3 regions of the Streptomyces sp. NBC_00094 genome follow, and region 2 is predicted to be linked to each of the others. Evidence: riboswitches for the same ligand, from Rfam matches in the RefSeq annotation. Region 2 holds a riboswitch; each other region holds the start of a gene.
The links. A riboswitch is a leader RNA that binds a small molecule or an ion and turns the genes downstream of it on or off. The one in region 2 is predicted to bind cobalamin.

Region 1 (10,499 bases), 4.9 Mb from region 2:
GCGAGCGCACCACCACCGCGGGCCCGTCCTACCCGGTCTTCGACGAGATCGAGCTGTGGGCGCCGTCCCCCGTCCCCACCTGGGTGGTCCTCCTGGAGGCCGCCACCGAGGCCGACCGGGACGCCCTGGAGCAGCTCGCCTCCGACGCGGGCTTCGCCGCCGAGGACTGGTCGTCCTCCGTGCGGCTGCTCTGCCGCGCCTGCTCGGAGTCGACCATGCCGAGCGCCGAGGGCGAGGGCGAGCACTCCGACCCGCACGATCACAGCGAGCCCGGGCACCCCGGGCCGCTCGGCCACCGCTCGCCCGGCGAGCTGTGGGTCCCGGAGCGTGAGTGCGGCATCGCGGCCCCGCCGGGGCTGGTGCGCGGGCTCCTCGACGGCTGGGTGGCGGACAGCCCGGACAGCCGTGAGTGGCGTGATCTGGAAGAGGTCTGCTGACGACTGCCCGTAGGCTGTACGGGATCGTTTACTGGGGTTCCGAGGAAGGCACGCGCCGGACATGACGCAGCAGGAAACTGACGAGCAGACCAACGAAGGGTTCGTCGTCGACACGGAGGACTGCGAGGCGCGTGAGCTCGCGTACCGCGAGCGGGGCACGGCCCGCCCGATCACCGTCGTCGGCAACCCGGTGCTCCACAAGGAGTGCAAGGACGTCACCGAGTTCGGCGATGAGCTCGCGGCGCTGATCGACGACATGTTCGCCAGCCAGAAGGCCGCCGAGGGCGTGGGCCTCGCCGCGAACCAGATCGGTGTGGACCTCAAGGTCTTCGTCTACGACTGCCCGGACGACGAGGGCGCCCGGCACACCGGCGTCGTGGTCAACCCGGTCCTCCAGGAGCTCCCGGCCGAGCTGCGCGTCCTCGACGAGTCCAACGAGGGCTGCCTGTCCGTGCCGACCGCCTACGCCGAGCTGGCCCGCCCCGACTACGCGGAGGTCCACGGCCAGGACGCCCAGGGCAACCCGATCAAGGTGCGCGGCACGGGCTACTTCGCCCGCTGCCTCCAGCACGAGACGGACCACCTGTACGGCTACCTGTACATCGACCGGCTCTCCAAGCGCGACCGCAAGGACGCCCTGCGCCAGATGGCCGAGAACACCCCGCGGTACGAGACCGTCCCGAACGTCTGACCCGGCCTACGAGGAAGGGCCCCGCACTCCTGGAGTGCGGGGCCCTTCCTCGTATCCGTACGGACTAGAAGTCCTCGTCGAGGTCCACCGAGCCCTCGACCGCCACCTGGTAGGCGGACGGGCGGCGCTCGAAGAAGTTGGTCAGCTCCTGGACGCCCTGGAGCTCCATGAACGCGAACGGGTTCTCGGAGCCGTACACCGGGGCGAAGCCGAGGCGCTGGAGGCGCTGGTCGGCGACGCACTGGAGGTACTCGCGCATCGACTCGGTGTTCATGCCGGGCAGCCCGTCGCCGCACAGGTCGCGGCCGAACTGCAGCTCCGCCTCCACGGCCTCCTTCAGCATGTCCGTGACCTGCTGCTGGAGCGCGTCGTCGAAGAGCTCCGGCTCCTCCTTGCGGACGGTGTCCACGACCTCGAAGGCGAAGTTCATGTGCATCGTCTCGTCACGGAACACCCAGTTGGTGCCGGTGGCCAGGCCGTGCAGCAGGCCGCGGGACCGGAACCAGTACACGTACGCGAAGGCGCCGTAGAAGAACAGGCCCTCGATGCACGCCGCGAAGCAGATCAGGTTCAGCAGGAAGCGACGACGGTCGGCCTGGGTCTCCAGGCGGTCGATCTTCTCCACCGAGTCCATCCAGCGGAAGCAGAACTGCGCCTTCTCGCGGATGGAAGGGATCTCCTCGACCGCGTCGAACGCGGCGGCGCGGTCGTCCGGGTCGGGCAGGTAGGTGTCGAGCAGCGTCAGATAGAACTGGACGTGCACGGCCTCCTCGAACAGCTGGCGCGACAGGTACAGGCGCGCCTCCGGGGAGTTGATGTGCTTGTAGAGCGTCAGGACCAGGTTGTTCGAGACGATCGAGTCGCCCGTCGCGAAGAACGCGACCAGACGGCCGATCATGTGCTGCTCACCGGGGGTGAGCTTGGCGAGGTCGGCGACGTCCGAGTGGAGGTCGACCTCCTCCACCGTCCACGTGTTCTTGATGGCGTCCCGGTAGCGCTCGTAGAAGTCCGGGTAGCGCATCGGACGGAGGGTCAGTTCGAAGCCCGGGTCGAGCAGGTTCTTGTTGTCGCTGGACATTACTGGCAGGCCTCGCAGGACTCGGGGTTCTCGAGAGAGCAGGCGAGGGCGTCCGCGTCGGGGGTCGCCTGCTGGAGGGGGATGGGAGCGGCGGCCGCGGTCGACGCCTGCGCGGCGCGGGCGATCCGGGTCGCCGGGCGGGAGCGCAGGTAGTACGTCGTCTTCAGACCCTGCTTCCAGGCGTACGCGTACATCGACGACAGCTTGCCGATCGTCGGCGTCTCCAGGAACAGGTTCAGGGACTGCGACTGGTCCAGGAACGGGGTGCGGGCGGCGGCCATGTCGATCAGACCGCGCTGCGGGATCTCCCACGCCGTGCGGTACAGCTCGCGCACCTCGGCCGGGATCCAGGTGAAGCCCGCCACCGAGCCGCTGGCGTCGCGCAGCGCGTCCCGGGTCTGGGCGTCCCACACGCCGAGCCGCTTCAGCTCGTCGACCAGGTACGAGTTGACCTGGAGGAACTCGCCCGACAGCGTCTCGCGCTTGAAGAGGTTGGAGACCTGCGGCTCGATGCACTCGTAGACGCCGGCGATCGAGGCGATGGTCGCCGTCGGCGCGATCGCCAGGAGCAGGCTGTTGCGCATGCCGACCGCGGCGATCCGCTCGCGCAGGGCCGCCCAGCGCTCCGGCCAGTTCAGCTCGACGTCGTAGTGGTCCGGGTGCAGGACACCGCGGGCCGTACGGGTCTTCTCCCAGGCCGGGAGCGGGCCGCTGCGCTCGGCGAGGTCGGCGGAGGCCTCGTACGCGGCGAGCATGATCCGCTCCGCGATACGGGTGGACAGCGCGCGCGCCTCGGGGGAGTCGAAGGGCAGCTTCAGCTGGAAGAAGACGTCCTGGAGGCCCATCGCGCCCAGGCCCACCGGCCGCCAGCGGGCGTTGGAACGCCCGGCCTGCTCGGTCGGGTAGAAGTTGATGTCGACGACCCGGTCGAGGAAGGTGACGGCCGTACGGACGGTCGCGTCGAGCCGCTCCCAGTCGATGTCCCCGCCGACCACGAACGAACCCAGGTTCACCGAACCGAGGTTGCAGACGGCCGTCTCGCCGTCGTTCGTGACCTCGATGATCTCGGTGCACAGGTTCGAGGAGTGGACGACCGTGCCGGGCTCGGCGGTCTGGTTGGCCGTCCGGTTCGAGGCGTCCTTGAAGGTCATCCAGCCGTTGCCGGTCTGGGCCAGGGTCCGCATCATCCGGCCGTAGAGGTCGCGGGCCGGCATCGTCTTGCGGGCCAGGCCCTTGGCCTCGGCGGCGCGGTAGGCCGCGTCGAACTCCTCGCCCCACAGGTCGACGAGCTCGGGCACGTCCGCCGGGGAGAAGAGCGACCACTTGGCGTCGGCGTTGACCCGGCGCATGAACTCGTCCGGGATCCAGTGCGCCAGGTTGAGGTTGTGCGTACGGCGCTGGTCCTCGCCCGTGTTGTCGCGGAGCTCCAGGAACTCCTCGATGTCCGCGTGCCAGGTCTCCAGGTAGACGGCGGCGGCGCCCTTGCGTCGGCCGCCCTGGTTCACGGCGGCGACGGAGGCGTCGAGGGTCTTGAGGAACGGGACGATGCCGTTGGAGTGCCCGTTGGTGCCCCGGATCAGCGAACCGCGCGCGCGGATGCGGGAGTAGGAGAGCCCGATGCCGCCGGCGTGCTTGGAGAGGCGCGCGACCTGGTGGTAGCGGTCGTAGATGGAGTCCAGCTCGTCCTGCGGGGAGTCGAGGAGGTAGCAGGAGGACATCTGCGGGTGGCGGGTGCCGGAGTTGAACAGCGTGGGGGAGGACGGCAGGTAGTCCAGACGGCTCATCAGGCCGTACAGCGCGCCGACCTCGTCGAGCGCGCGGACGCTCTCGTCCTCGGCCAGGCCGCAGGCCACGCGCAGCATGAAGTGCTGCGGGGTCTCGATCACCTTGCGGGTGATCGGGTGACGCAGCAGGTAGCGCGAGAAGAGGGTGCGCAGACCGAAGTAGCCGAAGCGGTCGTCGGCGGCGCCGTCGACGGTCGCGTCGAGCCGGTCCGCGTGCAGCGCCACGAAGTCGGCGGTGCGGTCGGCGATCAGGCCCTCGCGGTGGCCGACGGCCACGGAGGCCGAGAAGGAGACCGCGCCCTGGCCGGCCGCCTCGTCGGCGATCGTGATCGTCAGGAGCCGGGCCGCGAGCCGGGAGTAGGCCGGGTCCTCGGAGATGAGCCCCGCGGCCGCCTCGGTGGCCAGCTCGCGCAGTTCCGCCTCGTCCGCCGTGGCGCTGCGGCCGCGGAGGGCGGCGGCGGCGACCTTGCCGGGGTCGGTGTCGGGGAGGTCGGCGGTGAGATCGGTCAGGGTCCGCAGCAGCACGGTGCCGGGTCCGTCGCTCTCGATCGCCGTGGCCGGATCGGCGGGCGCGATGGTCACGTGGGGGCTCTCCCTCGCTCGGCTCGGGGCCGCGGCGGGGGAAGGCGGGCAGGCGGCCGTCCGTACGCCGGACGCGCCGCGTCCACCGGCCCACTCCGCGAGGCCCGGACGTCAGTGACACCCGGAACGGACGGACCGGGCGCGCTGTCGGCAGGTCCTCGGACTCACCTCGTACGCGCGTATGGGTACGAAGCACACCGTTGCGGGACAGTTCCGGATTCGCGCCGGATTTCCCTGCGTCGACAGCGAGGTCGAGCATACATGTGGGGGGCGCCGCTCATCGCACCCCCCACATGTTGTGTCGTCCCGTGGGTCAGAACTCCAGGGCGTACGTCCGCAGACTGTGCCCGGGAACCGGATCCCAGTCCCGCTCGGGGGTGCGCACGAAGCCCATCCGCTCGTAGATCCGGTGCGCCGCGACCATCTTCGGGTCCGTGGAGAGCACGAGCCGCGCGCAGCCCGGCAGAGCCCGCGCCCGGTCCGCGCAGAAGCGTACGAGCGCCTCTCCGACGCCCCTGCCGCGGGCCTTCGGGGAGACCACCAGCATCCGGAACTCGGCCTCGCCGGCGACGGCGATGTCCGCCCAGGTGGTGGCGCCGGGGGCGAAGGTCACCCCGCCGATGATCCCGTCCTCCGCGTCGACGGCGACGAGCACCTCGGCCTCGCGGGCCCGCCGGGCCGTGTCCCGGAGCACGTCCAGGTAGAAGTCGTCGGCCCCGTGCAGCAGCAGCCCGTCGTTCAGGTAGGTCAGCCCGGTGAGTTCGCCGAGCTCCTCGTACTCCTCGGGCCGTACCGCCCTGATCGTGAAGTCCATGGGAGCAGTCTGCCTCGGGGCACGGGAAAGGGGCCCGGGATTTCCTGTCGGAGATCCCGGGCCCCTTCCTGCAGGTCGTACGGTCAGTGCACTCCGGCGTCGACCTTCGGGGCCTCCTTGCGGGCCGGAGCGTCGCCCGCGTCGGCCGTGTAGTCCTCGGGGGAGGTCTCGTCGACGCCCTCGGGGGCCTTGACGGCCTTGAGGACGAAGGTCAGGACGACCGTGACGACGAGGTTGAGGACGAAGGCGGTGAGGCCGATGTAGCCGATCTCGCCGATACCCGGGATCTCGGCGGAGGATCCGCCGAAGTGCTTCTGCGTCGGGCTGGCGACGCCGTACGCGGCGACCGTGCCGTAGACCATGCCGACGGCCCAGCCGGCGAGCAGCGCCCAGCGGTGGAACCAGCGGGTGAAGAGGCCGCCGACCAGCGCCGGGAAGGTCTGGAGGATCCAGATGCCGCCGAGCAGCTGGAAGTTGATCGCGACCGTCTTGTCCATGGTGAGGACGAAGGCGAGCGCGCCGACCTTCACCAGCAGCGAGACGAGCTTGGAGACCTTGGTCTCCTGGGCCGGGGTCGCGTCGGGCTTGATGAAGTCCTTGTAGATGTTGCGGGTGAAGAGGTTGGCCGCGGCGATCGACATGATCGCGGCCGGGACGAGCGCGCCGATGCCGATCGCGGCGAAGGCGACGCCCGCGAACCAGTCCGGGAACATGGTCTCGAAGAGCTGCGGGATGGCGAGCTGGCCGTTCTTGACCTGGATCCCGGCGGCGATCGCCATGAAGCCGAGCAGCGCGAGCAGGCCCAGCATCAGCGAGTACAGCGGCAGGATCGTGGTGTTGCGGCGGATCACCTCACGGCTGCGCGAGGACAGCGTCGCCGTGATCGAGTGCGGGTACATGAAGAGCGCGAGCGCCGAGCCGAGCGCCAGCGTCGCGTACGTCCACTGGCCCGCCTCGCCGGGGACCAGCGTGCCGCGCGGCTTGCCGGTCGCCGGGTTGGTCTGCGCGTAGGCCTCGCCGGCCTTGGCGAAGATCTCGTCGAAGCCGCCGAGCTTGATCGGGATGTAGATGATCGCCACGGCGATGACGATGTAGATCAGGGTGTCCTTGACGAAGGCGATGAGCGCGGGCGCGCGCAGCCCCGAGGAGTACGTGTACGCCGCGAGGACGCCGAAGGCGATGAGCAGCGGCAGGTCCTTGATGAACCAGTGGGTGGTCTCGCCGCCGCCGACGCCCATCACGTCCAGGACGGCCTGGATGCCGACGAGCTGGAGCGCGATGTACGGCATGGTGGCGAGGATGCCGGTGACCGCCACCGCGAGCGACAGGCCCTTGGAGCCGAAGCGGCCGCGCACGAAGTCGGAGGTGGTGACGTATCCGTGCTTGTGCGAGACCGACCAGAGGCGCGGCAGGAAGGTGAAGATCAGCGGGTAGACCAGGATCGTGTACGGGACGGCGAAGAAGCCGGCCGCGCCCGCCGCGTAGATGGCCGCGGGAACGGCCACGAAGGTGTAGGCCGTGTAGAGGTCGCCGCCGAGCAGGAACCAGGTCACCCAGGTGCCGAACGACCGGCCGCCCAGGCCCCATTCGTCGAGGCTGTTCTCGTTCTCGGCCTTGCGCCAGCGCGAGGCCAGGAAGCCCATGACCGTGACGCCCAGGAAGAACAGGATGAAGACGGCGAGTGCCACGCCGTTCACGCCGGTCACGTCCTTCATCGCGCGTCACCTCCCTTACGGGCACGCTGGTCCAGCTGCCACAGCTTGTACGCGATCATGGTGAGAACGGTGGAGATCAGCACCCAGAGCATCTGGTACCAGTAGAAGAACGGGATGCCGGCGAAGAGCGGCTCCGTCTTCGCGTAGGAACTCACCCAGAGCATCGCCACGAACGGCGCGAACAGACAGAGCGCGATCACCACCCGTAGGGGGGTGATGGTCGGTTGTTTCCCTTGTGTCGCTTCTGACATGGCGATTCGTCCCCTCGCTGATCACCTCGGTAATGGTGGGGAAATCTAGGGGACGCCTACGCTCCACGGAACCCCTGTCCGCATAACGGAAGCGTTTTCCTTGGGTGATGGCGCCGGGAACGCCGAACGGCCGCACCCCCGCCGGGTGCGGCCGTTCATGTCGTACGAGAGCGTTCGCCCGGCATCGGCCGGGCGCGGTCGGCCTCGCTCAGTCGGTGGGCCGCTTCAGACGCGCCACGAACTTGTACCGGTCGCCTCGGTAGACGGACCGCACCCACTCCACCGGCTCGCCCTGGGCGTCCAGCGAGTGCCGGGAGAGCATCAGCATCGGCAGGCCCACGTCCGTGCCGAGCAGACCGGCCTCGCGCGGGGTGGCGAGGGAGGTCTCGATGGTCTCCTCGGCCTCGGCGAGGTGCACGTCGTAGACCTCGGCCAGCGCCGTGTACAGCGAGGTGTACTTCACCAGCGAGCGGCGCAGCGCGGGGAAGCGCTTCGCCGACAGGTGGGTGGTCTCGATCGCCATCGGCTCGCCGCTCGCGAGGCGCAGCCGCTCGATGCGCAGCACCCGGCCGCCGGCCGAGATGTCGAGCAGACCGGCCAGCGTGTCGTCGGCGGTCACGTACCCGATGTCGAGGAGCTGCGAGGTGGGCTCCAGGCCCTGGGCGCGCATGTCCTCGGTGTACGAGGTGAGCTGCAGGGCCTGGGAGACCTTGGGCTTCGCCACGAAGGTGCCCTTGCCCTGGATGCGCTCCAGGCGGCCCTCGACGACCAGCTCCTGCAGTGCCTGGCGCACGGTCGTGCGCGAGGTGTCGAACTCGGCGGCGAGTGTTCGCTCCGGCGGGACCGGCGTGCCGGGCGGCAGGGTCTCCGTCATGTCGAGCAAGTGCCGCTTCAGTCGGTAGTACTTGGGCACGCGCGCGGTGCGGGTGGCGACCCCGCTCTCTGACTCCGTGCTGCCCGCGTCCGTGGCCATGGCCTGCCTTCCCGACTCCTGTGCTGCTGCCGTCACCGGCTCCTCCGTCTGTAGCGGCTCACATGGTGGCACGGACCGGTCACGGGTCGTCGCCCTCCCTCAGGTGTCGGTCCGATAACGGACGCGACTGCCCTTCTTATACACCCTTGACACCCCTAAAGGTCTAGGCCAAGCTCCGGGTACTGGTCTAAACCATTAAAGACCAGGTCCCAGCCCCACGAGCACTACCCGACGTATGTCTTCGCGCGGTGGGCAGGGGTTGCAGCATCCCTGAGGAGGGTGGCGTGAAGCGCAAGCTCATCGCGGCGATCGGCGTCGCGGGCATGATGGTCTCTATCGCTGCGTGTGGTTCTGACAGCGACAAGAAGGAGACCACCGGCGGCAAGCCGGCGGCCGGTGGCGACAAGTCCCTGACCGTCTGGGTCATGGACGGCTCCGCTCCGGACGCCTGGATGGCCGAGGTCAACAAGGCGTTCGAGGCCAAGCACCCGGGCGTCAAGGTCAAGGTCGAGAAGCAGATCTGGAACGGCATCCAGGAGAAGGTCACCACCGCTCTCTCCGAGGACACCCCGCCGGACGTTCTGGAGCTCGGCAACACCCAGACCGCCGGTTACGCGGTCACCGGCGGTCTCGCCGACCTGACGGCCGACAAGGCCGCGCTCGGCTACGACGGCTGGAACAAGGGCATGACCGCCTCCAGCGAGCTGGACGGCAAGCTCTACTCCGCCCCGTGGTACGCCGCCAACCGCGTCGTCATCTACGACAAGGCCGCTTACAAGAAGGCCGGCGTCACCCCGCCCAAGACCCGCGCCGAGTGGATCGAGGGTCTGAAGAAGCTCAAGGCGTCCGACCCCAAGGGCCAGGCGATCTACCTGCCCGGTCAGAGCTGGTACGTCCTCGCCGGTCTCATCTGGGACGAGGGCAGCGACCTGGCGGTCAAGGACGGCGACAAGTGGAAGGGCAACCTGTCCTCCCCCGAGGCCGTCAACGCCATGAACTTCTACAAGGAGCTGGCGTCCTACTCCACCGCTCCGAAGGACAAGGACGAGGCGACCCCGCAGCAGTCCACCGACGTCATCCCCAAGGGTGGCGTGGCGTCCTGGATCGGTCTCGGCTGGGAGGCCGGTGGCGCGATCGACGCCATGAAGAAGGCCGGCAAGACGGCCGACTTCGGCTACTTCCCGATCCCGGGCAAGACCGCTGACAAGCCGGGCTCCGTCTTCTTCGGTGGCTCGAACCTCGCCATCTCCGAGCGTTCCAAGAACAAGGACCTCGCGAAGGAGTGGCTGGCCCTCGCCGCCGGCAAGGACTTCATGGCGAAGTACGCCACCGCCACCGAGGGTGCGCTGCTTCCCAACAACGACGCCGCGCAGTTCAAGCCGGCCGCCGGGTCCTTCGCCGAGTCCATGGCCCTCGCGGCCCCGGTCGGCAAGATCACCCCGGTGACCCCGGGCTGGGCGAACGTCGAGACCGCTCCGAACCCGATCAAGGACTTCATGACCAAGGTCCTGAAGGGCGAGGACGCGAAGACCGCCGGCGAGGCGGCCGACAAGGTCATCAACGAGCGCATCAACCAGCAGTAATTCCCAGCCCGGTGGTGCGGCCGGTTCGCACCGGCCGCACCACCGGCGCTTTGCAGTGATGCACCGATGCGGTGACGCGTGGGTGCAGTGGTGCAGCGATGCAATGACGCGGCGATGCGATGACGCAGCGAAGCGGAGATGCAGTGATCAGCGGCCCGCTCCCCCGGGCCGTGCCCCGGTGGGCGCGGGAGCCCCAGAACCGCGAGGAATAAGACCATGACCGTGGACTCCCAGGGGACGGCCAGCGCCGCTCCTCAGGACGCGCCCGGGAGGGCGGCAGGGAAGTCTCAGACTCCGCCATCCCCTTCCGGCTCGAAGGAAGTCCTTCAGCCCTCGCGCGGCAGACGCTCCCTGCCGAGTGGGCTGCTGCCCTATCTGCTTGTCGCGCCGGCCCTGCTGTCCATGGCGGTGCTCCTGCTCTACCCGCTGGTCCGCAATGTGATCCTCTCCTTCCAGTCGATCAACCGGAAGGAATTCATCACCCGCGAGACGGTCTGGACCGGCTTCGACAACTACACGGACCTCCTGAGCGACCCGGAGTTCTGGACGGTCGTCGTCCGAAGCATCGTCTTCACCGCCGTCAACGTGGCC
Region 2 (10,499 bases):
GACGAAGTCCGCGCCTGGCTTGGGGCGCGTACCGGGCGCAGCAGTGGCTGGTTCCCCGCGATGGACCCCGAGGCGGACATCGGGCTGCTGTCCCCCGGGACCCGCCGGATCGCCCGTACGACCTGCCCGCGCCTTGCGATCGGCCCGAGTACCGCCGTCGGTTCCCCTAGTTTCCGGCAGCTCATGGCGCGGCGCCGACGGCAGCTCGCCGCGGCCGGCGTCTCCTTCCGCTGGGTGCCTCCGCAGGAGATGACGGCCGAGGTGATCGACACCGTCATCGGGCTCCACCAGGCACGGCAGAAGGTGAAGGGCACCACGACGTCCTTCGGGCCCGGCAGACGTGCCTTCCACCTGCGGCTCCAGGAGCGCGCGGCTCCCGGGCGCGGGCCCGCTGCCCTGCTCGCCGAGCGCGAGGGCAGCGCGGTGGGTGCCGTCTACGGGTTCCTGTGGCAGAAGACGTTCGCCTATTACAACGGTGGCTGGGACGAGGCGTACGCGCGGATGAGTCTCGGCACCGTCCTGCTTCACCAAACCATTGCCGCGATGGCCGAGGCGGGCGTGGAGACCTTCGACTTCCTGCGCGGCGACGAGGGGTACAAGTACCGGTCGTTCGGCGCACGGGACCGCCAGGACGAACAGTGGCTCAGGTCCCGCAGCCCGATGGCACTGCTCGCGGGCACAGCGCTCCGTCTACACCAACGACGATGCGGCTGAATTCGCCCGCCTTCAAGGTGCGGCGTCCGCAGTCGAGTAGGGATTGCGAGAAGGCGCTACCGCCCGATCAACCCCTTCGTGACGAATGTCGCCACGTTTCCGCGAACGGATGCAACATGCACGTCAAGCGCCTCATCGATGTGACCGGCAGCATTGTTCTGCTCCTGCTGGCCGCCCCTCTGTTCTGCGTCATCGCTCTCGTGATCGCCGCGAATTCACCGGGCGGCGTGATCTACCGACAGGTCCGGGTCGGGCTGAACGGGCGTCCCTTCGAAATGCTCAAATTCCGCACCATGCGGGTCGGGGCACACACCGAGAGGGCCTCGCTCGCAGCACTCAACGAGACGGACGGCCATCTCTTCAAGGTCCGGGACGACCCGAGGATCACTCCGGAGGGGAAATGGATGCGGCGGCTCTCACTGGACGAACTTCCCCAGCTGGTGAATGTGTTGCGCGGCGAGATGTCACTCGTCGGACCACGCCCACTGCTGCTCTCGGATTCCGGCTACACCGGCGACGCCCGCACCCGCCTCTCGGTAACGCCGGGGCTGACCGGATTGTGGCAGGTGAGTGGCCGGTCAATGCTTGCCTGGGAGGAAATGGTCCGGCTCGACCTGCACTACGTCAAACACCAATCCCTGACCCTGGATCTCGCCATTCTCGTCCGAACGGTCTCGGCGGTCCTGAGCTCCAAGGGCGCGTACTGAACGGAGCGCCGCTCGGATACGGGTACGCGGCGATGCCGGGCGGCACCATGGCAGTCGCCGCCCGGCATCGAATCGACCCCGCTCAGGGCTGTCCCGTAAATGATCTCCGAGTCGCCTCGGGCATGGTTGATCGCGGTCAAGCCCGTTGGTCTTACCGACGGCGGCCCTGGCGCCGGATTCCTGCCACGCCTTGCAGTCGTTGCGGTTCCCGGCGAGCGGCCGGCCGACTATGACGACCAGCGGGTGTCGGCGTCGATGACGACCTGGTGGTTGGTGGAGTACCGGTAGTTCTTCGACCGCTCGGCGATGGTGTGGTCACGGGTGGGGACCAAAGTGCCGTCGACGATGAGCACCGCGTCCTTGGCGAACCGCTTGCGGGACTGGAGCGCGAACAGCGGCCCGAGGTGGTCGATGATGCGGTCCGCCGCCGACTTCGACAGCCCGAGCAGCGGCGCGAGCTGCCGCATGGTCAGGTTCGTTCGCCAGTACGCCGCGACCAGCAGGGCCCGGTCCTCCAGCGGAGGACTCCACGGCCTGCTCTTCCGGACCGCGTCCGCACCCGCACCCGCACCCGCGCGACGCAGCACCTTCACCAACTTCCCGAAGGCACGCGGGCTCAGCCCGGAGAACGGGGATATCCAGGAAGGCTCCGACGCCGTGATCACACCATTCACTGCGTGATCATTCCACTGCTTCAGGTTCCCCCTGCTCGAACGCGATGCGGCAGCGTTCCACCTGGTCGGCCACCTGGTCCATGAACCAGCGCATGACCTCGTAGGGGACAACGCGCTCGTCAGGGCTGCCGTGCCGGAGGCTCGCGGGTGTCCCGGCTCTCACATGGGTGCGTCCGGCCTGATCGACAAGACACCCCCTAAGGGGTCTATGGACGGGGGACCGTACGAGGAAGCGCGAACCGCGGGGCCACGACGGTCCTCAGGGCATACCGCCTGGGATCAGCCTCGGTGGCCGCAAGGCCGTACGCGCCACATAGGGGGGGTTGTTCCGAAGATAGCGCCGCCAGAGCCGGCGGGGCTCCTTGAACAGCCTGTACGACCACTCCAGCCCGCGCTCCCGCATCCACTCGGGGGCCTGGGGCATGAGACCGGCATGGAAGTCGAACGCGGCACCCACTCCGAGCAGGACGGCGGCGTCGAGCCTGGCACGGTGCTCGGCCATCCACCGTTCCTGCTTCGGGGTGGACAGCCCGACCCAGACCAGATCGGCCCCGCTGTCGTTGATACGGCGTACGACGTCCTCGTCCTCCTCGACCGTGAGCGGCCTGAAGGGGGGCGAGTGGGATCCGACGATCTTCAGCCCGGGGTACCGGCGGACCAGATCCTGTTCGAGTAGTTCGGGGACACCCTCCGCACCACCGTAGAGATACGAGGACCAGCCGCGCTCGGCGGCCTGCGACAGGACGGAGAGCATCAGGTCCGCGCCGCGTACCTGGCGCATCCAGGGTGCACCGGCACGGTGCCCCGCCCAGACCATCGGCATGCCATCGGGGACAGTGAGCCCCGAGGCGTTGTGAATGCGGCGGAGGGCGGGGTCCCGCTGGGATTCCATGACACCGTGGACTCCCGTCACACAGACGTAGGACCGCTCACCGGACTCGATCCAGCGGGCGATCGACGCGACCGCCGAGTCCGGGTTCACCGCGCTCACCCCCACACCCAGCACATCGACCCTCATCGGGGTTCCCGGCCCACTCGTCAGCACTGATGGGACCGCCCTTCGAGCTGGGCCTTCACCTGGTCGTACACCCAGCGGTAGGTTGCTTCCAGACCCTGAACGAGAGACGTCTCCGGGGTCCAGCCGAGTTCCTTGCGGATCCGGGTGTTGTCACTGTTGCGACCGCGCACCCCGAGCGGGCCCGGGACGTGGCGGTGCCGCAGCCTGACACCGGCGATGTCCTCGACGATCGCGTACAGCTGGTTGATGGACACCAGACGGTCCGAACCGATGTTGAGCGGCTCGACGCACTCGCTGCGGGCGAGCCGCAGGGTGCCGTCGACGCAGTCGTCGATGTAGGTGAAGCTGCGTGTCTGCTCGCCATCGCCCCAGATCTCCACTTCGGTGTCTCTGGTGAGCACGGCGAGGGCGACCTTGCGACAGGCGGCCGCCGGCGCCTTCTCACGGCCGCCTGTCCAGGTGCCGTACGGGCCGTAGACGTTGTGGTAGCGGGCGGTGCGAGTGGCCACTCCGTAGTCCTCGCGGAAGTGTCGTGCCATGCGCTCGCTGAACAGCTTCTCCCAGCCGTACCCGTCCTCGGGCATGGCGGGATAGGCGTCCTCCTCCCGCAGGGGGAGCACGTCGGTGTCGGTCTGCTTGTGGGCGGCGTAGACGCACGCGGACGACGAGTAGAAGTAGCGGCCGACGCCCGCTTCCCTGGCGGCGAGCAGCATGTGCGTGTTGGAGAGCACGGAGAGCATGCAGGCGGCCTTGTTGTTCTCGATGAAGCCCATGCCGCCCATGTCGGCGGCGAGGTGGTAGACCTCGCGGGCACCGCCTTCCAGGACATCCGTGCAGGTGTCGAGCAGGGAGACGTCCCCCTCCACGTTCTCCGCGTCGTCGTGTACCTGGTACCACTCGTGGAGCGGTTTGCTGTCGACGGCCCGCACGCTGCACCCCTCGGCGAGCAGTGCTCGGGTCAGATGCCCGCCGATGAATCCCCCGGCTCCCGTGACCACCGCATCGATGTCACCCACTGTGTTGCTCCTTGGCGTTCGCTGACGAAGGACTTGAGCTACGGTTACGCTCGATCTGCCCTTTTAGTCGCATTGCAGGAGCGCGCTGGATTGAGCCCACCCGGCTGGCGGAGCGACCCCGGAAGTAGTCGGCCCCCGGATCAGTCATGGTCGGAGCCTTGCCCGATCCGGATGGGCGGGACGTGGTGGACCGCCGCTCGCGGTCAGGGGTGTCGCGGAACTCGCCGATCGAGGAGCGGAGCATCTCTCCGGAGGACAGCTCCTGCGGAGGCGACTCGCCTGCCGCCTCACCCAGGGGACCGGCGGGCTGCTACTCGACGAGCCGACGACTGCCTGGAGGGTCAGGCTCCGGGTTGGCGAATCGGTGAGCTCACCGGCGATTCCTATTGCCGCGAGGTCGGTCAACTCGCTTAGCGGCTCGGCCGCCTGCTCGTCCTGGACGGCGGTTCGGGCAACACCCAGGAGTGCCCGGCGCTCGGCACCGTCGCACTCGGCTCGCACCAGACGCAGCTTCATGACGATGTCTTCGCCGTAGTCGTCCTCGGCGTTCCGCTCGGCCTGCGCAATGGCCACTTCCGCGACTCCCCGACCCCACAAGGCTCACAGGAGTGAGAATCGCCCGGATCCGGCCGATGACGCACCGGTGCGCGCCCCAGACTTCGCGTCGATAATTGCGCCATGATGCGCATTCGCAAAGCTCATCCCCTCGCCCCACACCTGACGAACCATCAGGAAGGTCGGCGTCGAGTCAGCATCAGTACCGCCCGGAACCGCCCCCAGCAGTCACGAACCGCCAAGATCGACAATTCACACCACATGCTCTGACCTGCAAAAACCCTTGCTCAGCGGCTCGCCTGCGAATCTCATCAGGAGGTACCCATGAGGATGCTCATCAATGTTCCGGAGACCGTCGTGTCCGACGCGTTGCGCGGGATGGCCGCCGCCCATCCCGAGCTGACCGTGGACGTCGAGCGGCGGATCGTCCTGCGACGGGACGCGCCCGTGGCCGGGAAGGTGGCGCTGGTCTCCGGGGGTGGGTCCGGGCACGAGCCGTTGCACGGGGGGTTCGTGGGGCCCGGGATGCTCTCGGCCGCGTGTCCCGGGGAGGTGTTCACCTCGCCCGTGCCCGATCAGATGGTGCGGGCAGCGGCGGCGGTCGACAGCGGTGCCGGGGTGTTGTTCGTCGTCAAGAACTACACCGGTGACGTGCTCAACTTCGAGATGGCGGCGGAGCTCGCCGAGGACGAGGGCATCCAGGTCGCGAAGGTCCTGGTCGACGACGACGTGGCGGTGACGGACAGTCTGTACACGGCGGGGCGGCGCGGAACCGGGGGCACCCTGTTCGTGGAGAAGATCGCGGGGGCGGCCGCCGAGGAGGGCGCCCCGCTGGAGCGGGTGGAGGCGATCGCCCGGCGGGTGAACGAGCGGTGCCGGTCCTTCGGTGTGGCGCTGAGTGCCTGTACGACCCCTGCCAAGGGCAGCCCCACCTTCGCCCTCCCGGACGGTGAGCTGGAGTTGGGCGTGGGGATCCACGGCGAGCCGGGCCGTGAGCGGCGCGCCATGATGACCTCGCGGGAGATCGCGGACTACGCCGTCGATCTCGTGGTCGAGGAGCTCCGCCCCTCGGGTCCGGTGCTCGTGCTGGTCAACGGGATGGGCGGGACCCCCCTCCTGGAGCTGTACGGCTTCAACGCCGAGGTGCAGCGCGTGCTGGGCGAGCGCCGGGTCCCGGTGGCCCGGACGCTCGTCGGGAACTACGTGACCTCGCTCGACATGGCCGGCTGTTCGGTGACCCTGTGCGAGGTCGACGAGGAGCTGTTGCGGCTGTGGGACGCGCCCGTACGGACTCCCGCGCTGCGGTGGGGTCGGTGAGACGACGGATGCCGGAGGGGAGCGACATGGGCGAGACGTTCGGCGCGGAGTTCCTGGTGCGCTGGCTGGAGGCGACGGCCGGTGCCGTCGACCGTGAGGCCGACCGGCTCACCGAGCTGGACTCCGCGATCGGGGACGCCGACCACGGGGCCAATCTGAAGCGCGGGTTCGCCGCCGTGACGGAGCTGCTGGCGAAGGAGCCGCCGGCGACGCCGGGCGCGGTGCTCGTCGCCGCCGGGCGGCAGCTGATCTCCACGGTGGGCGGGGCTTCGGGGCCGCTGTACGGGACGCTGCTGCGTCGCACCGGGAAGGCGCTCGGCGAGGACGCGTACGTCGGCAGGGAGCGGCTGGCGGAGGCCTTCGCCGCCGGTGTGGCCGCCGTGTCGCAGTTGGGCGGCGCCCAGGTCGGCGACAAGACGATGCTGGACGCGCTCGTCCCGGCCGTGGAGGCGCTGCGGAGCTCGTTCGGGGCGGCGCGCGCGGCGGCCGAGGAGGGCGCCCTCGCGACCGTACCCCTCCAGGCCCGCAAGGGCAGGGCGAGTTATCTCGGGGAGCGGTCGATCGGGCACCAGGATCCGGGGGCGACCTCGTCGGCGCTGCTGTTCGCGGAGCTCGACGGGACGGCCCGGGCGGAGGGGGTCTCGTGAGTGCGGCGCAGGTCGGCATCGTGCTGGTCTCGCACAGCGCGGCGGTCGCGGCCTCGGTGGCCGCGCTCGCCCAGGGGCTCGCGGGCGGCGGCGGGACGGCGCCGATCCTGCCGGCGGGCGGGCTCCCCGACGGCGGCCTGGGGACGAGCGCCGAGCTGATCACCGCGGCGGCGAAGGCCGTCGACCGCGGTGCCGGGGTGGCGCTCCTGGTCGACCTGGGCAGCGCGGTGCTGACCGTGAAGGTGCTGCTCGCCGAGGGGGACGAACTGCCCGAGGGGTCCCGTCTGGTCGACGCGCCGTTCGTCGAGGGCGCGGTCGCCGCGCTGGTCACGGCGAGCGCCGGCGGGGATCTCGACGCGGTGGCCGCCGCGGCCTCGGAGGCGTACGCCTACCGCAAGGAGTGAGCGCGGGCGATCCGGCGGGCGGGGTGGTGGCCGTCGCCCGCCGACACGCGTCGCGTTCGGTGCGGTCGCGGGCCTGACGGCACCACTCCGCGCTACCGCCCGGGAACGCCGCGTTGTGATGTACCTGGTCAACGCACTAGTGTCGCAGGGCCTTGGTGTACGGGAAACCGGTGCGGTACCGGTGCGGCCCTCGCCACTGTGATCGGGAGTTCCGGCTCCACACCCGGGGGAGACACCCTCGGGCAAGCCACTGGACCGATGCGGGAGACCGCCGCGGTGTGGGAAGGCGGAGCCGGGGCGTATGACCGTCAGCCAGGAGACCGGCCAGGGTGCGTTGTCCATCCACGAGGTGCTGGAGAGGGTCTCCCGACCATGCATATAGCCGAGGGGTATCTGCCCCCCGCACACGCCGCCGCCTGGGGTGTCGCGGCCGCTCCGTTCATCGTCCACGGGGTCCGCGCGCTCACCCGCGAGGTGCGGTCCAACCCCGAGTCCACCCTGCTGCTCGGCGCCTCCGGCGCCTTCACGTTCGTCCTGTCCGCGCTCAAGCTCCCCTCGGTGACGGGCAGTTGCTCGCACCCGACGGGTACGGGTCTCGGCGCGATCCTCTTCCGGCCGCCGATCATGGCGGTCCTGGGCACGATCACCCTGCTCTTCCAGGCCCTGTTGCTCGCCCACGGCGGGCTGACCACGCTCGGCGCGAACGCCTTCTCGATGGCGATCGTCGGTCCGTGGGCCGGGTACGGGACCTATCTGCTGGTCCGCCGGTTCGGCGCGCCGCTGATGGTCGCCGTCTTCTTCGGCGCGTTCGTCGCCGATCTCTCCACCTACTGCGTCACGAGCGTGCAGCTCGCACTCGCCTTCCCGGACCAGGGCAGCGGCGTGATGGGGGCCCTGGCCAAGTTCGGCGGCATCTTCGCCGTCACCCAGATCCCCCTGGCGGTGAGCGAGGGCCTGCTCACCGTGCTCGTGATGCGACTGCTCACGCAGTCCAGCAAGGGCGAACTGACCCGGCTGGGTGTCCTGGGGCGGACGGCCACGAAGCGACGCGAGGAGGCGACGGCGCGATGAGCCTCACCGTCAGCCGGAACACGAAGATCAACGCCCTGCTGCTGCTCGTCGTCGCCGCACTCGCCGTGCTGCCGCTCGCGCTGGGGCTCGGCGACCACAAGGAGGAGCCCTTCACCGGGGCGGACGCGGAGGCGGAGACCGCCATCACGGAACTCCGACCGGACTACGAACCGTGGTTCAGCCCCTTGTACGAGCCGCCGTCCGGGGAGATCGAGTCGGCGCTCTTCGCCCTCCAGGCCGCGCTGGGCGCCGGCGTCCTCGCGTACTACTTCGGCGTGCGGCGCGGACGCCGACAGGGCGAGGCCCGCGCCGTGGCGTCGGCTGCTGCCCCCGGGACGGATGTCCCGAAGGCAGCCGGTGCATCGGACACCTCGACGGCCGCCAGTGGAGCGCGTACCTCGACGGCCGCCGGTGAAGCTGATCCCTCGACGGCCGCCCGTGAAGCTGATCCCTCGACGGCCGCCCGTGAATCGGGCGCCTCGGCGGCCGCCGGTGCCCCGGGCGCCTCGGGCGCCCCTGGGAGCGCCTCGTCCAGCGCCTCCCCCGTCAGTGGCAAGGACGCGTAGCCGACCATGCTGCCGATCGACGCGGCGGCGCACAGCAGTCGCTGGCGCCGCCGCCATCCCGCCGAGAAAGCCCTGCTCGGCTTCGGTCTGACACTGTGCGCGGTCTGTCTGCCGCCGTGGCCGGGTGCTGTGCTCGTCGCGGCGGCCACCCTCACGGTGCTGCTCGGGCCGGCCGGGGTCGCGGGCCGTCAGTTGTGGCGGGCGTTCCGTGTGCCGCTCGGTTTCTGCGTCACGGGAGCGGTGCCGCTGCTCTTCGAGGTGGGCGGGGCGCGCGGGTTCGTGGCCCTCGCCCCCGGCGGTCCCGTCCACGCCGGCGAGCTGCTGCTGCGGACCGCTTCGGCCTCGCTGGGGGTGCTCCTCTTCGCGTTCACGACGCCCGTCTCCGACGTGCTCCCCCGGCTCGTCCGGGCGGGGGTGCCGGCCCCCGTGGTGGACGTGGCGCTCGTGATGTACCGGATCATCTTCCTGCTGCTCGACTCCCTGTCCAAGATCCGGCAGGCGCAGGCGGCGCGCCTCGGGCACACCACGCGGGCGGCGACCTGGCGTTCGCTCGCCGGGCTCGGTGCCACCTCGTTCGTCCGGGCCTTCGACCGGGCGCAGCGCCTGCAGTCGGGGCTCGCCGGACGCGGTTACGACGGGACACTGCGGGTCCTGGTCCCCGCCGCCGCGGTCTCCCGCCGGTTCCTGGCGACGGCGGCCGGGCTCCTCTGCGGGCTCGTCGCCCTCACCCTCGTACTCGAAAGGTTTCTGCCGTGACGTCTCCGACGACCTCCCCGACGGCCTCTCCGCTGCCCGTCGTGGAGCTGGTGAGGGCGGGTTTCGCCTACGAGGACGGGCCGGCGGTCCTGTCGGGTGTGGACTTCGCCGTGCCGGAGGGGCGGGCGATCGCGCTCCTCGGGCGGAACGGCAGCGGCAAGACGACGCTGCTGCGGCTCCTCAGCGGGGGCCTGCGGTGCGGGAGCGGGGGGCTGTTCCTGGACGGGGCGGAGGTGTCGTACGACCGGAAGGGGCTCACACGGCTGCGGACCACGGTGCAGCTGGTGGTGCAGGACCCGGACGACCAGCTCTTCGCGGCCTCGGTCGGGCAGGACGTGTCGTTCGGGCCGATGAACCTGGGGCTGCCCGAGGAGGAGGTACGGCTCCGGGTGCGGGAGGCCCTGGAGGCGCTGGACATCGTGGCCCTGGAGGACCGGCCGACGCATCTGCTGTCGTACGGGCAGCGCAAGCGGGCCGCGATCGCGGGCGCGGTGGCGATGCGCCCCCGGGTGCTGATCATGGACGAGCCGACGGCGGGGCTCGACCCGCACGGGCAGGAGCGGCTCCTCGCCGCCCTCGGGCGGCTGCGCGCGTCCGGTACGACGGTGGTGATGGCGACGCACGACGTGGATCTCGCGCTGCGCTGGGCGGACGAGGCGGCGGTTCTCTCCCCGGCCGGCCTGCGGACCGGGCCGGTCGCCGAGCTCCTCGCCGACGACGCCCTGCTCGACGCGGCGCGGCTGCGACGGCCCTGGGGCACCTCCGTGGCCCGGCTGCTCCGCGCCCACGGTCTGCTCCGCCCGGGCGCGCCCGAGCCCCGTACGCCGGAGGAGCTGGACGCCTGGTCGGCTGTCGCACCACTTGCTACCGAGTAGTAGATATCACGTCCCGAATCTTCTGCAACTAGTTGCACAACGGTCGGGGGTCCCCTAGAACGGAGTCGACCGATCCTGCGCGAGGAGGCGCCCCTCATGACCGTGACCCCGTCCCCCACCCCGTACCCGCATCTGCTGAGCCCGCTCGACCTCGGGTTCACGACCCTGCCCAACCGCGT
Region 3 (10,499 bases), 7.1 Mb from region 2:
GTCGTCGTGACGAACACGATCCCGCCCGGGCAGCTCTTCTCCGGCGGCCGGAAGGGGCCTCCGGCGGCGTACCGGGCGTTCAGCGGCTCCAGCGGTGACGTGTCGATCGCCAGCTACCCGGGGCTGCTCGGGGCGGGCCTCGTCCACCCCTTCTGGATCGCCCTCCAGCTGACCGTGATCGGCTCCCTGGCGGCCGCGGCCGTCGCCGCCGACGTGGAGTCCGGCACGATCGAGCTCGTCGTGGTCCGCCCCGTGACCCGCACCCGGCTCCTTGTCGAACGCACCGCCGCCCTCCTCATCGCCAGCGGAGCCCTGACCGCCGCCGCCACCCTGACCGTCGCCGCCGGTGTGGCGCTCTCCCCGGCGATCCACGCGGACGTCGGCCTCGGCGGAGTGTTCGCGGCCGGACTCATGGGGTACGCCTTCGCCCTGTGCCTGATCGGACCGGCTCTCGCCGTGTCGGCGGCCGGGCGAAGACGGTCCCAGGTCCTCGGTGCCGTCATCGGAATCGGCGCCGTGGGCTTCGCCGTCAATTTCATCGCCCTCGCCTGGGAACCCGCCGCGCCGCTGCGGTACGCCAGCCCCTTCCACTACTACGCCCCGGGAGACGCCCTCGCGCGGGGAGCCGTCCTGTGGCCGCAGCTCACGGTCCTGCTGGGTGTCGGAACGGTCGGCTTCCTCCTCGCCCACGCACTGCTCCGCCGCCGTGACCTGGCCCCCTGAAGGGCGGAACCACAGCGGCCTCCGCCGTCGGCGGCCCGCGCCGAGGGCCGTTCCCGCGAGTACCGGAATCCATGTCACCCCGGCACCGTCCGCCCCGCACCCGTCCGCGCCTCGATGCGGTGCCGGACGACGGTCGTCAGTGCCGAGAGCCGTGTCGACACCACCGGGACGGGCGGCACGGGCGCCTCGATGCGCCGGGCCTCGTCCGGCAGCGCGGCGAGATCGGCCTCGAAGCGGGCACGGGCGGTGTCCAGGGTCTCGGGCGGCTCGGTACGCAGTCCGCCGCGCATGACGGTCCGGAGCATGGGCTCCATGCCCTCGGGCGGTTCCTCGTTCGCCAGGCCGATGACGTCGCGCAGGCCGGGGCCACGGAAGACCTGCTTCAAGCCCGGCGCCGTCACCTTCGCCGACGACAGCTTCATGACCGGCCGGCCGTCGTACTCGACCAGCTTGTACGCCGCGTCCAGATAGGGGGCGTCGGCGGCCGTGCCGACCTTCGACCCCAGGGCGTAGGCGTCGATCGGTGCCCCCTCCCGTACGAGTCGGTCGACGCCGTACTCGTCCAGGCCGCCGCTCGCGATGATCCGCACGTCACCCAGTCCCACCGCGTCGAGGGCCGTACGGGCACGGCGGGCCAGCGCGCCCAGGTCACCGCTGTCGAGGCGGATCCCGCACCCCGGACCCAGCCCCAGGTCCACGAACACGCGCGCGGCCGTCGCGACGCCGCGCTCGGTGTCGTACGTGTCGACCAGGAAGGTCACCGGGCCCGGATGGGTGCGGGCGAAGGCCCGGAAGGCCTGCTCCTCGGAGCCGAAGGCCTCGACGTACGAGTGGGCCATCGTGCCCGCCGCAGGGATGCCGTACCGGCGCGCGGCGGCGACGTTGCTCGTGCCGGCGAAGCCCACCAGGGCGCACAGGCGGGCCGCCTGCATGCCCGCTTCCGGCCCGTGGGCACGGCGCAGCGAGAAGTCCACCAGCGGCCGCCCCGCTCCGGCCAGCACGCACCGCGCCGCCTTCGACGCGACCGCCGTCTGATGACACAGGAGGGACAGCAGGTACGTCTCCACGAGCTGCGCCTGCGGCAGTGGCGCGGTCACCTCCAGGAGCGGCTCACCGGCCAGTACGAGCCGGCCTTCGGGTACGGCACGTACCTGGCCGTCGAAGGACAGGCCCTGGAGCGGCGCCAGGTCCTCCACGGGCCGCCGCAGCGCCTCGGCGAACTCCTGGACGTCCGAGCGGCCGACGCGGAAGCGGGCGAGGTAGTCGAGGGCCGGTTCCAGCCCGGCGGCGACGAGGAACCCGCGGCCCGGCGGCAGCTCGCGCACGAAGAGGCTGAAGGTGGCCGACGCCCGCATGTCCTCCCGCAGGTACGAGAGCGCCATCGTGGCCTCGTACAGATCGGTGGTCGTCACCTGGGACATGCTTCGATGATGCGCGGGCGGCCGGTGCTCCGCACGGGGAGCACCTGCTCGACGGCGTTCCGGCGGATCTCGGTGTCGCGGTGGCCGGGTATCCCGGCGGATGTTCAGTCGAAGGTGAGTACCTCCGAGACGGGTCGGCGGGGGGTGGCCCGTCCGGGAGGGCCGTACCCCAGGCGGATCACCATGTGCACGAAGCCCGTCGTCGAAGCCGGATCCCGTACGACGGGGCGGAGCTCGGACCACTCCAGGGGCTGGGACATGAGGGAGGTCGACAGACCGTCGAGGGTCGCCCGGAGCAGTACCCGCTGCAGGGCCTGCCCCGCCTTCAGCCACTCCTCGGGGCCGTCCTCCGCCGTCCCGAGGAGCGCGATCCGGGGTCGCTTCTCGAAGGAGGCCGCGTCACGGGCCGTGACGCGGCGGGAGGGGTCGAAGTCACGGATGGGAGAGGTCACGTCGTACTGCCGCGGGCCGAAGGCATACGAAGGGATGCCCTCGGTCCCGGGGCCCTCGTCGGCCGCACCCGTGCGCGTCCAGGCGGCGATCTCCTCGCGAACCGCCGCGTGCGCGGCCTCGAAGTTCTCGGAGTCGTGGACGAGTCCGAGGACGGCTTCGGTGTGCCACGCTCCGGGAAGGACCAGTCGGCAGCCTTCCAGAAGGGCCGCGGCACAGAGCGCGTCGGTCACCTCGGAGGGGATCGGTTCCTCGGTGAAGGGGAACCGGCTGGTGTGCCGTCGTGGCAGAGCGGCGTGAAGCTCGACGAGATCGCGGTCGATGTCGTCCGGCCCGTGGAGTTCCACGTCGGCGAAGTGCCAGGGGTCTCCCGGGCGGGGGAGCAGCCTGACCTCGGCGTGCCGGTCCCTGTGCGCTGCGGCGACCCGCAGACCGAACAGGGCGGCGCCGCAGCCGAGGTGGAGGGCGCGGTGGTCGGGGTCCTCGTGAGGCATGCCGCGCAGCGGATCGCCATGCAGCTCGATGATGCCGGCGTCCGCCCTGCAGACGAACTTCCAGGGCTGTGCGTTGTGCATCGAGGGGGCCGTGACGGCGTCCTTCACCAACGACGTCACGAGGGGTGGGGTGAGATCGGTGGGGGACACGATGGGTCCTGTCTGTGAGGAGTCACCAGGAGATGTCGTGCGCAGTCCGTCACAAGGATTGTCCGTCAAGAAGCATCCGCATGGGCACTGGGAGGATCTCTTCGAGATCGTCCTCGGTGGCCGGTACGTGCTGCTGGACTCCGCGATGGGCGGGAGCGACGTCGACGAGGCGGACGTCCTCCGTGTCGACATCCCGGAGGGGCGGTATCGAGTGCAGTCCCTGGTGATCGCTCCGAGCGACGAGGCGGAGTTCCGGTTCGACCGGCTCGTCTCCGTAGACGTTACGCGTCAGGGTGCCCTGGGTGGTGTCCTCGATGATCCAGGGCGGCTCGTCGGAGTCGTCCCCGTAATGGTTGAGCTTGCTGGTCGAGTTGGCCCAGGTGCCGTCGGGCTGCTTCGTCTCGGTGGTGAACGCGGTGAAGCGGTGTGCCGGGTCGAGGCTCCGGGACTGGCGCTTGTCGCCCACCGCCAGGCCTTCCGCCGGGCCCGCGACCGGCGGGACATCGGGGCGTCGCCCATTTCATCTGCCGTACATGGAAACGGTGTTCCCGCTCGCCTACTCTCGTCGCCATGGCAGCAGGAATCCTCACTGCGCGCCGCCACGTCGACCAAGGTCACGTGGCGAGCGCCCTGTGTACGGTCGCCCCGGCGCGCTGAACGCGCCCTCTCCCCCCACGGGATCCCCACCTGGCGCCCCCGCCTGACTCCCGTCTCTTCCCTTCCGCATCGCGGCCGACGGCTCGTCCCTCGTCCGTTCGTCCGCCGTGCCCCCATGCGCAGACGCCCCAGGAGGAATGGACATCATGAGCGAGAACCAGCGCCCGCCGGTGAGCCGACGAGGCTTTCTCGGCGGTGCCGCCGCCGTCGCGGCCGCGACCGCCGTACCCGCCCTCGCGCAGGTCGCCGGAGCCGGGCCCGCCGCTGCCGCCGGCCGTCCGAACATCCTGCTGATCGTCACCGACGACCAGCCCAAGCACACCGAGTGGGCCCTGCCCAAGACCGTCGCCTGGCTCGCCGACCAGGGCGTGAGGTTCACCAACGGCCATGTCACCACGCCGCTGTGCTCGCCCTCGCGCTCCAGCGTGTTCTCCGGCCGTCACGCCCACAACCACGGCGTGCGCAACAACAAGGCCTCGCACGCGCTCGACCAGAGCACCACCGTGCAGAAGTACCTCAAGCAGGCGGGCTACCGCACCGGCCTGTTCGGCAAGTACCTCAACTCCTGGACCCTGGCGGACAACCCGCCGCACTTCGAGGAGTTCGCCCTCCTCCAGCCCGGATACGTCGACGCCCAGTGGAACGTCGACGGCGCCGTCCAGACGATCGACGGCTACACCACCACCATCGTCAAGAACCGCACGCTGAAATTCCTCGACAAGGCCGCCACCGACCCCCGGCCCTGGTTCGCGTACGTCACGCCCTACGCCTCCCACGGCCCCCGCACCCCCGAGGCGAAGTACGCCGGCACCCCGGTCCCGGAGTGGAACGGCCGCCCCTCCGTGCCCGAGAACGACCGCAGCGACAAGCCGGCCTACATCAGGAACGCGACCGGCACCCTCGCCGACGGCCGGACCATCCGCGCCCAGCAGCTGCGCACCCTGCTCTCCGTCGATGACGCGGTGCAGGCGTTCAAGGACAAGCTCCAGGCCCTGGGGCAGCTGGACGACACCCTCGTCATCTACATCGGCGACAACGGCTTCGGCTGGGGGGATCACGGCTGGACCGCCAAGTCGGTGCCCTACCGCCCGGCCCACGAGGTGCCGTTCTACCTCTCCTGGCCGGCCGGCGGGCTGGGCGCGGGAACGGTGGACGACCGCATCGTCGCCAACATCGACATCGCGCCGACCGTCCTCGACGCGGCCGGCATCACCCCGAGCGCCCCGCAGGACGGCCGGTCCCTGCTCACGACCCACAGCCGTGACCACCTGCTGGTGGAATGGTGGAAGCAGGGCACCGGCACCGGTGGGGCGCCCACCTGGTCCTCGTACGTGGCCAAGGACAAGCAGTACACGGAGTACTACGACCTGACGACCGACGTGAACGGCACCGTGTCCGGCACCGGCCAGGTGAAGTTCCGCGAGTACTACGACCTGGTGGACGACCCGTACCAGCTGACCAACAAGCTGTATCAGGCCACACCGGCCCAGGAGCAGGCTCTCGGCGTCCCCGCCCTGGCCGCCCGGCTCGCCGCCGACCGAGTGTCCTGACCCGCACGCGGTACCGCAGGCGGGCCCCCGTGCCTCGCGACACGGGGGCCCGCCGCCCATCGGGTGCGGCTACGTCTCCAGGAGGCCGGGGACGGGACGCGGCCGGCCGTCGGCGTCGATGGCGACGAAGCTCAGCCGGGCGGTGGCCATTTCCGTGGCGGGGCTGGTGGTGACGTTCCAGCGTTCGGCGGTGACCTGGACGGCGACGGTCATGGAGGTACGGCCGGCGCGTTCGAGCGTGGCGTGGACGGTGAGCAGGTCGCCCGTGCGGGCCGGGGCGAGGAACGTCATCCGGTCCACGGAGACCGTGACGGCGGGGCCGTCCGCGTGCCGGCCGGCCGACGCGGCCGCCGCGTCGTCGATGAGCTTCATGACCACGCCGCCGTGGATGGTCCCGTACAGGTTGGTGTCGTGCTCGCTCATGATGTGGGCGAGGGTCACACGGGAGTCGGCTGGCGCCTTGTGGGCCCGGGTGCCTGTGGTGATGTCCGCGGTCACGGAACTCTCCTTCGCGAGTCGTGTGGGGCGAGCCCGATGACGTACCGCGGACGCGAAGGAACGGCGGGCACGAGAGTGCCCGCTGCCGCCGACCCGCCCACGAGGCCACCGAGATGTCCGTGCGCATCCGTCGCGCACGGGCAGTGGCAGGTCTTCGGACTCGCGGGCACGCCGACGTACGCATGGCACGTACGGGGCATCTACTGGCCGTCGCTTCCCGGACCCGTTCGGGTCCAGTGCGTATGACGGCGGTCGTTCCCGCTCACCGCTGCGGGGCAGTCCCGGATTCCCACCGGGTTCCCTCTTACGACGCATCCCGCCTGGCGGACGGGGCGAACCAGCTGCACCTCACACCCTAGGCGGTGCCTTCGCGGGATCGTTCGCCGCTCGTACGTGACGCCCACCTCACCGGGGGCCTCTCCGGGGTCAGTCCGCCGGTAGTTCCTCCGCGGGCAGCCTGCCCGCGCGCACCGCGTCGACCAGGGCCTGGTGGTCACGCTCGTTCTGGTCGGCGTACGCCTCCGCGAAGGTCGCGATCGCTCGGTCGAACGAGGTGCCGCTGCCCAGGTACGCGGCGATCGCGATCCGGTCACCGGATCGCGCGTGCGCACGAGCCAGCGTGACCCCGCACAGTTCCCCGAACGCCTGCATGTCCTTCGGCCCCATCCGCTCGGGCATGGCGATGCCCTTCCAGTCGCGCAGCTGGCGGACGTAGAAGTCGCGCTTCTTGCCGTCGATCCCGTCCACGCGCTCCCAGCCGAGGAAGATGTCGCTCGTGGCCTGCATCAACCGCTGGCCCGAGACCACTCGCTCGCCCTGGTTGCGGTACGTGCTCGCGCCGACGTGCGCGGCGAGCACGGAGGTGTCCGCCTCCTTGGCCTGGAGGAAGAGCGGGTCCTGATCGTCCCGGCCGAGCAGGAGGAAGATCCAGCAGCGGGTGCCGACGCTGCCGACGCCGACCACCTTGCGCGCGACGTCCACCAGTCGGTAGTCCTCCAGGAGCGTGCGCCGGTCGGAGGCGAGAGTGCGGCCGTACCGCTCGACCAGGCCGCGGAACTGGCGCTCCAGCGCGCTGCGCTCGACGTCCGGCAGCAGGTCGCCGGCCGGGACGAGCAGCGGGGGATCCGCCGCGATCCTGGGTCGGCCGTCGACCGTCTCGGTGAGCTTGTCGAAGGCCTGCAGGCTGTCGTGGGTGCGGGCCTTCGCCATCGCGTGGGTCAGGTTCCTCCGACCGCGCTTCGTTCCGTGGAGCCGTCCCGCGAGCAGGGACTCAAGGAGGTTCGCGTCGATCTTCGCGTACCAGACGTCGATGGTGCGCATACCCGCGAAGCGGATCATCGCCTCGCGGTACGCACGGACCGTGCGCCGGACGATGCGTGCGCGCTCCGCGTCGTCGAAGCCGTTCGCCCGCGCCGCGATGACGAAGCTCGTCGACAGCCGCTTGACGTCCCACTCCCAGGGGCCCGGCAACGTCTCGTCGAAGTCGTTGATGTCGAACATCAACTGCCGTTCAGGCGAGGCGAGCAGGCGGAAGTTGAGAAGGTGGGCGTCTCCGCACAGCTGGGCCGTGAGTCCCGAGCGCGGGGTGCCGGCCAGGTCGGAGGCCATGATCGCGGCGGCCCCCCGGTAGAAACGGAACGGGGACTCCGTCATTCGGGCGTACCGGATCGGTACGAGTTCGGGCACCCGTGCCGCGGACTGCGCCTCCAGGATCTCCAGGGGATCAGCCCTCTCGGGGAACGGCTTGTACTCGGCGTGACTCGATCGCGGCACGCTCCCTCGGGCTTCCTTGCCGAGGGCCGCGCGTTCCTCGGGTGTGGCGTGGGCTGCCGCGCGCATCGCCGTGGTCGGGTTCTGGGGCATCGAAGACTCTCCTGCCTGGCCCTGCGGCCGTTCGGGGTGTCCGGCACAGGGCTGGGGCCTGTCCGGCAGATCAGTCGGACAGGCCCCAGCCCGCCTGGACGGCTCCGCGGGCCTCCGCCGATGTCGGCCGCGCCGAGTAGTCGATGCCGGTGGGCCTGCTGCCGTCGGATCGTCAGTCGGAGGTGTGCGACCAGCTGGAGCACAGCGCCCAGATGATGAACACGTCGATCGCCAGGAGGGTGATCGCCCACCACGGCTGGTACGGCAGCCAGAGGAAGTTGGCGATCATGCTGAGGCCGGCCAGGCCGATGCCGGCCACCCTCGCCCAGTTCGCGCCGCTGAACAGGCCCACTCCGGTGAGAACGATGACGATCCCGAGGATGAGATGGATCCAGCCCCAGGACGTCAGGTCGAACTCGAAGACGTAGTTGCCGACGCGGGCGTACACATCGTCCTCGGCGATGGCCGCGATGCCCTGGAGGAGGGCCAGGACGCCCGAGACGGACAGCAGCACCGCGGCGAACACCGTGCCCCCGTGGGCCACGCCGCCGCCTCCGGACCGGGGCGCACTGTTCGGCGTGGGGCCGGTGTTCCTGTGTCCTCCGGTCGGTGTTTGCTGGCTCATGGAAGTCACCTCGCAGCTTTCGATCCGGTGCCGGGCATCCCGTCGGCGTTGTGATCCGCGCGCGCCTCCTTAGGCATGCCGGTCCAAGGTGCCTAGCTCCGAGTATCGCAGTTGCCGGGCAGGCGTGCTCGGCCGCCGAACGGCCGTGGGGCGTATACGGAGGACGCCCGTCCGCGCGGCTCGGGCGCTCGGGGGAGGCGCCCGGTAGCGTGGATCGAGGGGAGGGCGAGACGCACCAGCCGCCGAACCGAAGGACAGGCCCTCATGCCCTGCCGCGACCCCGACGAGTGCGAGCGGCGTGAGGGACGAAGTCGTCGTGCCGGGGGCGATGGTCCACGGGGCCGACGCCTCGGACGGATCGGCACCTGGCCGGCCGTGGGACTCACGGTGGCCGTGCTCGTCGCCGCCAACCTGGCCTTGCACCGCTGGAGCGGCCTGTTCGGCCTGGTGACGGCTGTCGTCGTCAGCGTTCTGCTCCTCGGTGTACTCCGCTGGGCGGGGGGTACCTGGGCGGACGCCGGCCTGGCGCGTGGCACGCTGCTTCGCGGTACCCGGTGGGCCCTGGTCCTGATCGGCCTGGTCGGCGCCGTCTACCTCGTCGGTGCTCTGCTGCCGGCCACACGGACGTTGTTCGAGGATCGACGGTACGACGGGATGAGCGGGGGCGAGCTGATGATGCGCGTTCTCGTACGAGTCCCCGTCGGCACCGTCCTGGTGGAGGAGATCGCCTTCCGCGGCGTGCTCTACGGGCTGGTGTACCGCGCCCGGGGGGCGGTGTGGGCGACCACGGTGTCGAGCCTGCTGTTCGGCCTGTGGCACGTGCTGCCGTCCCTGGACCTGGCGACGGCGAAGCCCGCACTGAACACGGTCTTCGGCGACTCCGCGTTCGCTGCCGTTCTGGCGGTCGTGGGGGCCGTGCTGTTCACGGCGGCGGCGGGCGTCCTGTTCTGCGAACTGCGCCGCCGTAGCGGCAGCCTGCTGGCTCCGATGGGCCTGCACTGGGCGGTCAACGCACTCGGCTACGTGGCCGGGTTCGTGCTCAGTCTTCCGGGCGAATGATGTCCCTCAGCCGCTCCAGGTCGGGCTCCGTGAATCCGGCCGGCCGCATGACGGCGTTCCATCCGTCGACGTACGCGGCCTTGTACGTGTGACCGTGACCGTCCGGCACGCCCGTGGAGAACGGCAGGTCGGCGGTGACCTGCCAGAAGGTCACGAAGGGCATCCAGACCATGGATTCGAGCACGTCCGAGCCGGGGCGCTCTCCGATCCAGTCGGGTTCGGAGAAGGCAAGGCCGGGACTCCACCAGACGATCGGGTCGGAAGGGTGCATGAGGTAGAGCACCCTCGTCCCGTCCCAGGGCTGGTTCGCCGGAAGTATCCCGGTGGTCGGGTCGTCGGTGAACCGGACGGTCCGCCCCTCCTTGTAGACGGGCTCGATCTCGGGGCTCCCCGCGTCGCGGTGATCACTGAACTCGCGGAACAGGGTGTTGAAGTTCGGCGGACCGGCGAACAGGGTGCCGGCGGTGCGGTTGCGCAGGTCGTACTCCCCGCTGAAGGCCGTCTCACCGCCGAACGACCCCAGGCTCTCACCGGCCACGTACAGCCGTGGACGCTGGTCCTGGGGCAGCTTCGACCAGACGTCGTAGACCGCGTCGAAGAGTTCGCGGCCGGCCTCGCGCGCCTTGGACTGGTCGACGAGATAGGACAGCCACGACGGCAGGTACGAGTACTGCATCGCCACGGTGGCCGAGTCGCCGTTGCCGAGGTACTCGAACGAGTCCACAGCGGCGGGATCGACCCAGCCGCTTCCCGTGGTGGTCATCACGAGCAGGTTCTCGCGTGTGAAGCCGCCGGCCCGTTCGAGGTCCGCGACGGCTCGTTCCGCCCGGCTCTCCGCGTCGTCGGAGGTCGAAAGGCCGGCGTAGGCCCGGACGGGCTCCTGCGCCGTGCGGTGGGTGAACGCGCCGATGTCCCGGGCCGACGGTCCGCTGCCGGTGAACGCCCGGCCCTGCCTGCCCAGCGTGTCCCACGGCACCACAGAACCCGGCCCGCCCGAGCGCAGAGTGGA

Region 1: it holds a riboswitch for cobalamin, as region 2 does, so the genes downstream of both, OG580_RS24190 (ribonucleoside-diphosphate reductase subunit alpha) here and OG580_RS02345 (energy-coupling factor ABC transporter permease) in region 2, are expected to answer to the same signal.
Region 3: it holds a riboswitch for cobalamin, as region 2 does, so the genes downstream of both, OG580_RS33705 (acyl-CoA thioesterase) here and OG580_RS02345 (energy-coupling factor ABC transporter permease) in region 2, are expected to answer to the same signal.

The regions. Positions count from the first base shown of each region.
Region 1 covers NZ_JAPEMB010000001.1:5,414,349-5,424,847, forward strand. Annotated here, with positions in the region: gene OG580_RS24175 (hypothetical protein) at 1-437, shown strand, start outside; gene def (peptide deformylase) at 499-1,128, shown strand; gene OG580_RS24185 (ribonucleotide-diphosphate reductase subunit beta) at 1,193-2,206, opposite strand; gene OG580_RS24190 (ribonucleoside-diphosphate reductase subunit alpha) at 2,206-4,572, opposite strand; cobalamin riboswitch at 4,704-4,848, opposite strand; gene OG580_RS24195 (GNAT family N-acetyltransferase) at 4,886-5,386, opposite strand; gene mctP (monocarboxylate uptake permease MctP) at 5,470-7,101, opposite strand; gene OG580_RS24205 (DUF3311 domain-containing protein) at 7,098-7,352, opposite strand; gene OG580_RS24210 (GntR family transcriptional regulator) at 7,561-8,325, opposite strand; gene OG580_RS24215 (extracellular solute-binding protein) at 8,610-9,908, shown strand; gene OG580_RS24220 (carbohydrate ABC transporter permease) at 10,125-10,499, shown strand, end outside.
Region 2 covers NZ_JAPEMB010000001.1:505,309-515,807, forward strand. Annotated here, with positions in the region: gene OG580_RS02300 (GNAT family N-acetyltransferase) at 1-714, shown strand, start outside; gene OG580_RS02305 (sugar transferase) at 831-1,421, shown strand; partial or broken gene OG580_RS02310 (transposase family protein) at 1,569-2,095, opposite strand; gene OG580_RS02315 (WecB/TagA/CpsF family glycosyltransferase) at 2,355-3,113, opposite strand; gene OG580_RS02320 (NAD-dependent epimerase/dehydratase family protein) at 3,134-4,129, opposite strand; partial or broken gene fecE (Fe(3+) dicitrate ABC transporter ATP-binding protein FecE) at 4,326-4,484, shown strand; gene dhaK (dihydroxyacetone kinase subunit DhaK) at 5,009-6,001, shown strand; gene dhaL (dihydroxyacetone kinase subunit DhaL) at 6,028-6,648, shown strand; gene OG580_RS02340 (PTS-dependent dihydroxyacetone kinase phosphotransferase subunit DhaM) at 6,645-7,052, shown strand; cobalamin riboswitch at 7,163-7,396, shown strand; gene OG580_RS02345 (energy-coupling factor ABC transporter permease) at 7,425-8,123, shown strand; gene OG580_RS02350 (energy-coupling factor ABC transporter substrate-binding protein) at 8,120-8,689, shown strand; gene cbiQ (cobalt ECF transporter T component CbiQ) at 8,696-9,445, shown strand; gene OG580_RS02360 (ATP-binding cassette domain-containing protein) at 9,442-10,320, shown strand; gene OG580_RS02365 (NADPH-dependent 2,4-dienoyl-CoA reductase) at 10,417-10,499, shown strand, end outside.
Region 3 covers NZ_JAPEMB010000001.1:7,634,682-7,645,180, forward strand. Annotated here, with positions in the region: gene OG580_RS33680 (ABC transporter permease subunit) at 1-723, shown strand, start outside; gene OG580_RS33685 (nicotinate phosphoribosyltransferase) at 798-2,144, opposite strand; gene OG580_RS33690 (nitroreductase) at 2,249-3,238, opposite strand; gene OG580_RS33695 (hypothetical protein) at 3,288-3,704, opposite strand; gene OG580_RS33700 (sulfatase) at 4,042-5,445, shown strand; gene OG580_RS33705 (acyl-CoA thioesterase) at 5,515-5,943, opposite strand; cobalamin riboswitch at 6,071-6,300, opposite strand; gene OG580_RS33710 (DUF2252 domain-containing protein) at 6,370-7,806, opposite strand; gene OG580_RS33715 (hypothetical protein) at 7,979-8,431, opposite strand; gene OG580_RS33720 (CPBP family intramembrane glutamic endopeptidase) at 8,807-9,490, shown strand; gene OG580_RS33725 (alpha/beta hydrolase) at 9,471-10,499, opposite strand, start outside.